2 regions of the Streptomyces sp. CA-179760 genome follow, and region 2 is predicted to be linked to the other one. Evidence: riboswitches for the same ligand, from Rfam matches in the RefSeq annotation. Region 2 holds a riboswitch; the other holds the start of a gene.
The links. Region 2 has a riboswitch for ZMP and ZTP ahead of ACQEV8_RS40910 (bifunctional 5,10-methylenetetrahydrofolate dehydrogenase/5,10-methenyltetrahydrofolate cyclohydrolase). Riboswitches for the same ligand answer to the same signal wherever they lie in the genome.

Region 1: another riboswitch for ZMP and ZTP. It lies ahead of ACQEV8_RS27525 (glycine hydroxymethyltransferase); the one in region 2 lies ahead of ACQEV8_RS40910 (bifunctional 5,10-methylenetetrahydrofolate dehydrogenase/5,10-methenyltetrahydrofolate cyclohydrolase).

The regions. Positions count from the first base shown of each region.
Region 1 is NZ_JBNJLZ010000001.1:6,027,490-6,032,840, forward strand. It holds gene ACQEV8_RS27505 (antibiotic biosynthesis monooxygenase) at 1-88, opposite strand, end outside; gene ACQEV8_RS27510 (DMT family transporter) at 223-1,092, opposite strand; gene ACQEV8_RS27515 (hypothetical protein) at 1,256-1,624, shown strand; gene ACQEV8_RS27520 (glutathionylspermidine synthase family protein) at 1,639-2,820, shown strand; ZMP/ZTP riboswitch at 2,917-3,002, shown strand; gene ACQEV8_RS27525 (glycine hydroxymethyltransferase) at 2,984-4,480, shown strand; gene trpS (tryptophan--tRNA ligase) at 4,595-5,351, shown strand, end outside.
Region 2 is NZ_JBNJLZ010000001.1:9,038,477-9,043,827, forward strand. It holds gene ctaD (aa3-type cytochrome oxidase subunit I) at 1-170, opposite strand, end outside; gene ACQEV8_RS40900 (RNA polymerase sigma factor) at 276-827, shown strand; gene ACQEV8_RS40905 (CU044_5270 family protein) at 923-1,921, shown strand; gene ACQEV8_RS40910 (bifunctional 5,10-methylenetetrahydrofolate dehydrogenase/5,10-methenyltetrahydrofolate cyclohydrolase) at 1,922-2,779, opposite strand; ZMP/ZTP riboswitch at 2,802-2,886, opposite strand; gene ACQEV8_RS40915 (nuclear transport factor 2 family protein) at 2,910-3,275, opposite strand; gene ACQEV8_RS40920 (ABC transporter ATP-binding protein) at 3,412-5,166, opposite strand; gene ACQEV8_RS40925 (S-(hydroxymethyl)mycothiol dehydrogenase) at 5,350-5,351, shown strand, end outside.

The DNA.
Region 1 (5,351 bases), 3.0 Mb from region 2:
GCATGGCCCACCCCCAGGAGTGGAAGTCGGCCGCACGGCCCGGCGTCACGCGATAGGCCACGGTGACCGTGACGGGATTACTGGTCACGCCGTACCGTACGGAAAGCGGTTCCCGCGCGTTCAAGTTTCAACAAACAATTTTCCGGCCGCCCGGAAGTCGCCCGGAACATGTCCGTATCGTGAAGCCTTACGGCAGGTCCGTTCCCTGCGTAAAAGCCCAGCTCACTTCGGCGTGACGGCGTCCTCCCCGGCCTGGCCGGGCGACCCGGCCCCGGACTCCACCGGCGCCTCCCCGAACCGCGACAGCGCCAGCGCCCCGGCCACCGCCACCGCGAAACCGAGCACCGCCAGCCAGCCCAGTCCCTCCCGCGTGCGGTCCCCGAGCCAGATCACGCCGATCAGCGCGGGCGCGACCGTCTCCCCGAGCACCAGCCCCGCGGTCGCCGTGGTCACAGAACCGCGCTGCAGGGCCGAGGTCAGCAGCAGGAACGCGGCCCCGCCCCCGAGCACCAGCGCGTACGCCGCCGGATTGGTGAAGAGCTCCCCGGGCGACAGCCCGTCGATGAGCCGGACCGCCACCTCCACCACCCCGAACCCGCAGCCGGCCCCCAGACCGAGCGTGAGCGCCCGCCCCCGCTCCGGCAGCCGCCCGCCCACCGCCCCGAGCAGCAGCACCCCGCCCGCCGCGCCGAGCATCGCCCACTTCAGCCAGGCCGGCCCCTCCTCGTCCCCCTCCGCCCCGGCCGCCAGTCCCAGCAGCGCGAGCCCGGCGCACACCACCCCTACCGCCGCCCACTCCACGCGGCTCAGCCGCACCTTGAGCAGCCGTGCCGCGACCACGGCCGTCACCGCGAGGCTCGCGGCCAGCGCCGCCCCCACGGCATAGATCGGCACCGACCGCAGCGCGATGATCTGGAGCAGGAATCCGAGCCCGTCCAGTGCGAGCCCCACCAGATACCGCCACTGCCGCAGCGCCCGCCACAGCAGTGCCACGTCCCCGACCGGGCCGGTCGCCGCGGCCGAGCGCGCGGCCATCGCCTGCAACACCGTCGCCGTACCGAAGCAGACGGCCGCACCAAGGGCGCACACCATTCCAAAGATCACAAAACGACAGTAGGGGAGGGGGTGCGGGCAGGGGGGCATGCACGCCCGCTCTCACCCCTCTCTAGGCTGACCGCTCGGCAGTACGCGGCGCGGTACACGAAGCGGTACCCGACGCCGTACACGACACGAGGAACACGGGGGAGAGACGAACATGGCCGAAACACGGCGGCGACTGCGCTCCAGCACGGTGGTGCTGGGCGGCATGGGTGTCCTCGCGGCGGCCCTGTCGGCATGCGGATCCGACCCGGACCGCCGCTGTGTGGACCGGGACAGCCACGACTACATCAACGGCTACAAGATCGTCGCCGACAAGAACTGCAACTCGTCCTCCTCGTCCGGCTCCTCCTACGGCAAGGGCAAGGGCGGCAAGAAGACCGGCAAGAGCGGGACCACGAACGCCGACTGGTACTACGACGCCGACGTCAGCGGCGGCTACGCCGACTACGGCACCTTCAGCCGCAGCGAGGCCGTGGACCGGGGCGGCTTCGGCTGCTCGGGCTCCGGCAGCGGCGGCGGCTGACCGGGCCCGCGCAGATGGAACGCCGCACCACGGAGCCCCGCCCCGGCTGGCAGCAGACCGTCGAGGAACAGGGTCTGATCTACCCCCTGACCCGCTACCCCGACGACTCCCTGCGCCCCTACTGGGACGAGAGCGCGTACTACGTCTTCACCCTGCCGGAGATCGAGGCCCTGGAGGAGGTCGTCGAGGAACTCCACCGCATGTGCCTCGCGGCGGCCGCCCACATCGTCGCCGAGGACCGTTTCGCGGACCTGGGCATCACCGACCCCCGCGTGGCCGAGGCGGTCACCGAGTCCTGGCGCCGCCGCGCCGAACTCCCCTCCCTCTACGGCCGTTTCGACCTCCGCTACGACGGCACCGGGCCGGCCAAGCTCCTGGAGTACAACGCCGACACCCCCACCTCACTGGTCGAGGCCGCGTCACCCCAGTGGTTCTGGATGGAGGAGCGCTTCCCCGGCGCCGACCAGTGGAATTCCCTCCATGAACGCCTCATCGACGCCTGGAAGAAGCAGGCCGCCCTCCTCCCGCCGGGCAGCCCCCTGTACTTCGCGTACTCCTCCGCCGACGAACTCGGCGAGGACATGATGACCGTCGCCTACCTCAAGGAGACGGCCGAGCAGGCGGGCCTGGAGACCGACTGGATCTCCATGGAGGAGATCGGCTGGGACCGCCTCTCCGGCCGCTTCGTCGACCAGCGCCTCCGCTTCATCCGCAGCGCCTTCAAGCTCTACCCCTGGGAGTGGCTCACCACCGACCGCTTCGCCGGCCACGTCCTGGACACCCTGGACAACGGCGGCGGCACGGGCTCCACCCTGTGGATCGAACCGGCCTGGAAGATGCTCCTCAGCAACAAGGCGCTGCTCGCCATCCTCTGGGAGCTCTACCCCGACCACCCGAACCTCCTCCCTGCCCACCTGGACGGCCCCCGCGATTTGCCCGCCCAGGGCTGGGTGGCCAAGCCCCTCCTCGGCCGAGAGGGCGCCGGCGTCACGATCCACGCCCCGGGCTCCACCCCCACCCTCCGCGACGAACCCTGCGTCTACCAGCAACTGGCCCCCCTGCCCGACTTCGACGGCAACAGGGTGGTCCTCGGCGCATGGGTGGTGGAGAACGAGTCGGCGGGCCTGGGTATCCGAGAGTCGTCGGGCCTGATCACGGACGAATACGCCCGCTTCCTGCCCCACGTGATCCTGTGAACGGGGTGTGGGGCTGTCGCCTTCAGGGGCGCGGGGAACTGCGCGATCAACCACGACGCACCCGCACCCGGCAACGACGAGCAACCCGGTAGGCTGACCGAGGGTCGTGACTGGCGCGCTGGGATGGACAAACCATCGGGGAGCGGCCCGAACGACAAGAGCCGTGCGCCTGGGCCGTACCGTGAACGCTGAACGCAACGTCCGGAGGTCCCCCATGCCCGAGCAGCTCTCCCCAGCTTCCACCGCCTACCGCGCCGCGCTGGACGTCATCCGCGCCGTGGAACCCCGCGTGGCGGACGCCATCGGCCAGGAGGTCGCCGACCAGCGCGAGATGCTCAAGCTGATCGCCTCCGAGAACTACGCCTCCCCGGCCACGCTCCTGACCATGGGCAACTGGTTCAGCGACAAGTACGCCGAGGGCACCGTCGGCCGCCGTTTCTACGCCGGCTGCCGCAACGTCGACACCGTCGAGTCGCTGGCCGCCGAGCACGCCAAGGAGCTCTTCGGCGCCCGCCACGCCTACGTCCAGCCGCACTCCGGCATCGACGCCAATCTCGTCGCCTTCTGGGCCGTCCTCGGCGCCCGCGTCGAGGTGCCCTTCCTGGAGAAGACCGGCGTCCGCCAGATCAACGACCTCACGGACGCCGACTGGTCCGAGCTGCGCCAGGCCTTCGGCAACCAGCGCATGATCGGCATGTCCCTGGACGCCGGCGGCCACCTCACCCACGGCTTCCGCCCGAACATCTCCGGCAAGATGTTCGACCAGCGCGCCTACGGCACGGATCCGGCCACGGGCCTCCTGGACTACGAGGCCGTGCGCGCCACCGCCCGCGAGTTCAAGCCGCTGATCATCGTCGCGGGCTACTCGGCCTACCCCCGCCTGGTGAACTTCCGGATCATGCGCGAGATCGCCGACGAGGTCGGCGCCACGCTGATGGTCGACATGGCGCACTTCGCCGGCCTGGTCGCGGGCAAGGTCCTGACCGGCGACTTCGACCCGGTCCCGCACGCCCAGATCGTGACGACGACCACCCACAAGTCGCTGCGCGGCCCCCGCGGCGGCATGGTGCTGTGCGACGACTCCCTGAAGGACCAGGTCGACCGCGGCTGCCCGATGGTCCTCGGCGGCCCGCTCCCGCACGTGATGGCCGCAAAGGCGGTCGCCCTCGCGGAGGCCCGCCAGGAGTCCTTCCGTGACTACGCCCAGCGCATCGTCGACAACTCCCGCGCCCTCGCCGAGGGCCTGATGCGGCGCGGCGCGACGCTGGTGACGGGCGGCACGGACAACCACCTCAACCTGATCGACGTCGCCTCCTCCTACGGCCTCACCGGCCGCCAGGCCGAGGCCGCCCTGCTCGACTCGGGCATCGTCACCAACCGCAACGCGATCCCCGCCGACCCGAACGGCGCCTGGTACACCTCCGGCATCCGCATCGGCACGCCCGCGCTCACCACGCGTGGCCTCGGCACGGCGGAGATGGACGAGGTCGCGGGCCTGATCGACCGCGTCCTCACCACCACCGAAGCGGGCACGACCAAGTCGGGCGCCCCCTCCAAGGCGCAGCACGTCCTGGACGCCAAGATCGCCGACGAGATCTCCCACAGGGCGACGGACCTGGTAGCGGGCTTCCCGCTGTACCCGGAGATCGACCTCGGCTGACGAACGCCGTCAGGGCAGCGTCCTCAGGGGCGCGGGGAACTGCGCGAACGAGCCCCACCGGCCCGCAGTTCCCCGCGAACCGAACGCCCCGAGCTCTCTGAGACAATAAGAAACATGGCCTCTGACCGTCCCCGTGTGCTCTCCGGTATCCAGCCCACCGCCGGCTCGTTCCACCTCGGCAACTACCTCGGCGCCGTCCGCCAGTGGGTAGCCCTCCAGGAGACCCACGACGCGTTCTATATGGTCGTCGACCTGCACGCGATCACCATCCCGCAGGATCCGAAGGACCTGCGCGCGAACACGCGCCTGGCCGCGGCCCAGCTCCTCGCGGCCGGTCTCGACCCGGACCGCTGCACGCTCTTCGTCCAGAGCCACGTCCCCGAGCACGCCCAGCTCGCCTGGATCATGAACTGCCTCACCGGCTTCGGCGAGGCCGGACGGATGACCCAGTTCAAGGACAAGTCCGCCAAGCAGGGTGCCGAGCGCGCGTCCGTCGGCCTGTTCACGTACCCGATCCTCCAGGTCGCGGACATCCTGCTCTACCAGGCCCACGAGGTCCCGGTCGGCGAGGACCAGCGCCAGCACATCGAGCTCACCCGCGACCTCGCCGAGCGCTTCAACGGCCGTTTCGGCCCGACCTTCACCGTCCCGAAGCCGTACATCCTCAAGGAGACGGCGAAGATCTACGACCTTCAGGACCCGTCGATCAAGATGAGCAAGTCGGCGTCCACGCCGAAGGGCCTCATCAACCTGCTCGACGAGCCGAAGGCCACCGCGAAGAAGGTCAAGAGCGCGGTCACGGACACCGACACCGTCATCCGCTACGACGCGGCTCAGAAGCCCGGCATCAGCAACCTCCTCGGCATCTACT
Region 2 (5,351 bases):
GCCTGGTTGAACTGCTCGTTCGACATGATCTGCAGACCCGGCCGGGCCAGCTCGGCGCGCATGAACAGGGCCATCACGCCACCGATGACGAAGAACGCGAACGACGTCGCCAGGTACAGCGTGCCGATCGTCTTGTGATCTGTGGTCGTCAGCCACTTGAGGTGCCTCATGCCCCGCCTGTGTCCGCGCCCCGCCCCGACGTCACACTGCACTGACGCGACGAGCATCACGAAAACGGGTGTGACGATCGAGAAAGTGCCGGACACGAACGGGACATGAGCAACGACGAGATCTTCGGCGCTGCCTACCGCGAGCACTACTGGGCGGTCAGCCGCTATGTCGCACGGCGACTGGACGGGCGGACCGGCGACGTGGAGGAAGTGGTGGCGGAGGTGTTCACGGTCGCCTGGCGGCGCAGGGCCGACCTGCCGCCCTCCCCGCTGCCCTGGCTGTACGGCGTGGCACGCAACTGCCTGGCCAACGCGGTACGCGGCCACGGACGCCGCCGACGGCTGGTCGACCGGCTCGGCAACGACGACACCGCGCACGGGCGGCACATCGCGGTGGGCCCCGACGCCGACACACCCGGCGCCTGGGTCCACGAGGCGCTGTCCCGCCTCTCCGCGGCCGACCAGGAGGTGCTGCGCCTGACGGCCTGGGAGGAACTCGGCACCGACGAGGTCGCGGTCGCCCTCGGCTGCGGCAGCCGGGCCGCCGCCATGCGGCTGCACCGGGCCCGCCGCCGGCTGAGAACCGAGATCGACCGCATGGCCCCGGAGCGCACCAAGGCCGACGCGCACGCCGTGGGAGGGCGGGACGATGACTGACGCGTCTTCCGTGAGCGAGGCTCCCCCGGCCGGCGAGGCCGGTGCCCGGTGTCCCCTGACCGCCGCCCGCTTGACCGCCCCGAAGGAACACGGCCATGGCTGACGAACTCGAACTGCTGCGCAGCGCCAACCCGGTGCCGCACGACGGCCCCCACTTCGGCGACGGCCCCCTGGACCATGACGCCGAGCGCCGGCTCGAACGTCTGCTGCGCGAGCGGCCCTCCCGCCGTCTGCGGGACCGGCTGCTGCCCGGCCCGGACCGGCCCCGGCTGGCCTGGGGGCTCGTGGCCACGGCCGTCGTCGCCGCCCTGACCCTCACCCTCGTGCTGAGCGGCCCGGACACCACACCGGCGGTCGCCGCACCCCGCCCGCTGGTGGTGCAGACCGGCTCCACCCCCGTGCCCCTGGACCGGCTGGCCGAACGTGCCCAGCAGGCCGCGGCAGACGACTCGCCCCGCCTGCGCAAGGGCACGCACGTGCAGTCCTGGAGCCTGGGCATGTCGGACGACAAGCCCCCGATCACCCTGCCCGAGGAACGCATCGTGCGCTGGCGGGCCGATGCCAGTCACACCGAGCTCGTCGTGGCCACCGACCCGAGGCATCCGGGCCGCCCGGTCCTCTCCGACGCGGGCGGCGAGCCCCACCTCGTCGACGACGGTCATGTCATCAGCGACCGGACCTACCCGCCGAGCTGGAGTGACGCACCGCCCCAGTCTCCTCCGCCGAGCGACCCCGCACGGCTGCGCGCCTACCTGACGGAGGCCCGGTACGACGACGGGCCGTTGACCACGCCCCAACTGCTGGACGGCGTCGAGGTACTGCTCGACAACTGGACCCCCGGCGCCCGGGAGACCGCGGCGCTCGTCCGGCTCCTGGCCGACGCCGAGGGCCTGCGGCCGGTCGGCCGGGTGACCGACCGGCTGGGCCGGCAGGGCCAGGCGTACGTGTACGACGGCTCCGGAGTCCGCCACATGCTGATCACGGACCCGGCCACCGGTGCCGTCCTCGGCCTGGAGAGCACCTTCACCGCCGACGAACCGGAGTACGGCGTCAAGAAGGGCGACGTCATGTCGTACAGCGCCTGGATGCGCTGATCACACCCCGGGCAGACCGAGCTGCCGGGCCGCGGCGTCCACCGTCTGCTCCAGCAGCGTGGCGATCGTCATCGGGCCGACCCCGCCCGGCACCGGCGTGATCAGCGAGGCCCGCTCCGCGGCGGAGTCGAAGTCGACGTCGCCGACGTTGCCGGCGTTGTACCCGGCGTCGATCACGACGGCTCCGCGCTTGATGTCCTGGCCGTGGATCAGCCGGGGCCGTCCCACCGCGGCCACCACGATGTCCGCCTCGCGCACGGCCGCGGACAGGTCCCGGGTGCGTGAGTGGCAGTAGGTGACCGTCGCGTCCCGGGCGAGCAGCAGCATGCCGAGCGGCTTGCCGAGGATCGCACTGCGGCCCACGACCACGGCCCGCTTGCCTGCCGGGTCGATGCCGTACTTGTCGAGCAGCCGCATGATCCCGCCGGGCGTGCAGGACACGAAGCCCGGCAGGCCGAAGCTCATCGTCGCGAAGGAGGCGAAGGTGACGCCGTCGACGTCCTTCCCGGGCGCGATCGCCTCGAACGCGGCCCGCTCGTCGATGTGCTCGCCGACGGGGTGCTGGAGGAGGATGCCGTGCACGCCGGGGTCGGCGGACAGCGCCTCGAGCGTGCCGACGAGCTCCCCGGTGGTCGTGGCGGCGGGCAGCGTCACATGCCGCGAGGTGATGCCGGCCTTGCGGCAACGGTTCTGCTTCATACGGACGTAGGTGACGGACGCGGGGTCCTCGCCGACGAGCACTGTGGCGAGACACGGTGCAGTGCCCGTCCGCTCGGTGAGATCGGCCGCGCGCTTGCCGGCCTGTTCCACTGTCCGCCGGGCGAGCGAGGTGCCGTCGATGAGCCGTGCCTGGGACATGATCCACTCCTGGGCTGGAATGCTGCTTCGCCCAGGCGCACGGCATCCGACTCCGCGGGGCCGCTCCCCGGTGGTGCTCCACCTCAGCGCCAGTCACGGCCCGGCCCCACCCTAAGCGGTGTTGCTTCTCCTACTCGTCCCAGGCCTGGATCAGGGTCTGTTCGGCGATCTTGCCGCCCCGCAGCGAGATCATGGACTCGGACAGGACGCGCACGCCGTCCGCGTACTCGCAGCTCTCGCTGTAGGCGGCCTCGTCTCCCTGGACGACGCACCGCTCCATCTTGTGCGTCATGTCACGGCTGTAGACGTCCTCCAGCATCCGGCCGATCTCGTCCCGGCCGTGCAGGACCTTGGGATGGCTGGGCTGGGTCGTGCGGTCCACGATGCGGAGCTCCGCGTCGTCGGCGTAGAGGGAGAGCAGAATGTCCGGGGTCTGTCCTTCCACGCCCCGGCGCAGGGTGTCTCGGTCGAAGGCGGAGTCTGCCGCGGTTCCCATGATGACCTCCTTCGAGGGGCCGCGACCCGACGGGGAACGGGCCGCGAGAAGCCTCTCTCCTGAGCGTCCTCCCGCCCGACGGGCTCGGCAAGCGCAGCCGCAACACTGGCCCTCACGCGGGTCCGCGCGCCGTGACTCAGTCCGCCGCGGCCAGGAACTGGGTCGCCGCCAGCTCCGCGTAGAGCGGGTCGGAGGTCACGAGTTCGCGGTGGGTGCCGACGGCCCGGACCCGGCCCGCGTCCATCACCACGATCCGGTCGGCCATCGTCACCGTGGACAGCCGGTGCGCCACGACGAGGACCGTGGTCGTGCGGGCCACGTCCGCGACGGTGTCGCGCAGCGCCGCCTCGTTCACCGCGTCCAGCTGCGAGGTGGCCTCGTCGAGCAGCAGCAGCCGGGGGCGGCGCAGCAGGGCTCGGGCGATGGCGACGCGCTGCCGCTCACCGCCCGACAGCTTGGTGCCCCGGTGGCCGACGAGCGTGTCGAGTCCAGCGGGCAGCCGGGACACCAGGCCGTCGAGACGGGTCGTCTTCAGCACCCGCCTGAGCGCGTCCTCGTCCGCCTCCGGGTTGCCCAGCAGCAGGTTGTCCCGCAGGGAGCCCGACAGGACCGGCGCGTCCTGCTCCACGTAGCCGATCGAGGCGCGCAGTTGGGGCAACTCCCAGTCGGCCAGGTCCCGGCCGTCCAGCGTGATCGTGCCGGAGCCGGGATCGTAGAACCGCTCGATCAGCGAGAAGACGGTGGTCTTGCCGGCGCCGGACGGGCCCACGAACGCCGTCATGCCCTGCGCGGGCACGGCGAACGTCACGCCGTGGTGGACGTACGGCAGGTCGTCGGCGTAGCGGAAGCGGACGTCGTCGAAGGCGAGGGCGGCGGGCTGGGCGCCGGGGGAGGGCAGCGGCGCGAACCGGGCGGAGGGCTCGGCGGGCAGGCGCAGCGCCTCCTGCATGCGGGTGAGGGCCGCGGCGCCCGTCTGGTACTGCGTGATGGCGCCGACGACCTGCTGTATCGGCGACATCAGATAGAAGACGTACAGCAGGAACGCGACGAGCGTGCCCACGTCGACGGCGCCGGTCGCGACGCGCGCGCCGCCGACCGCGAGCACCGTGATGAAGGCGACCTGCATGGAAAGCCCCGCCGTGTTGCCCGCGGCCGCCGACCACTTGGCGGCGCGCACGCTCTGCCGCCACGACTCCTGCGCCGCCTCGTGCAGCGTGCTCTCCTCCCGGTGCTCGGCACCGGACGCCTTCACGGTGCGCAGGGCGCCGAGGACCCGCTCCAGCGAGGCACCCATGACGCCCACCGCGTCCTGCGCCCGCCGGCTCGCCTTGTTGATGCGCGGCACGATCACACCGAGGATCACCCCGGCCCCCGCGATCACGGCCAGCGTGACGCCCAGCAGCACGACATCCACCAGGCCCATCATCACGATCGTCGCGACGAGGGTGAGACCGCCCGTGCCCAGACCGACCAGCGAGTTGGTGGTGACCTGGCGCAGCAGCGTGGTGTCGGAGGTGATGCGGGCCATCAGGTCCCCGGGTTCGCTGCGGTCCACGGCAGTGATCCGCAGCCGCAGCAGATACGACGACAGGGCGCGCCGCGCGCCGAGGACCACCGACTCGGCGGTGCGCTGCAGCACGTACGAACCGAGCGCGCCCACCACCGCGTTGGTCATCACCAGCGCCGACATCGCCAGCAGCGCTCCGGTGATGGCCCGCTCGTGCGACAGATCGTCGATCAGGCCCTTGGCCACCAGCGGAAGCAGGAGTCCGGTCGCCCCGGTGACCAGCGAGAGCAGGGCACCGGCGGCCAGGGACCAGCGATGCGGCCGAACGTATCCGAGGAGCAGCCGCCAGGGAGGCACGGCGGTGTCGGTCTCTGCGAGGCTCACGTCGCTCCTTCGGCGTCGGGCGGAGCGTTCAGGCTACGGCGCGAAACACGTACAGTGCCCCGCCTTTCCGCGCTGGGCAGAACTCGTGATCATGCGTCTGAGGTGGCCGATCCCCGCCCCTTACCGATCAGTCGCGCGTAGGGTCGGAAGAGACCGACCCCGGCCGACGAAGGAGTCAGCGCCAT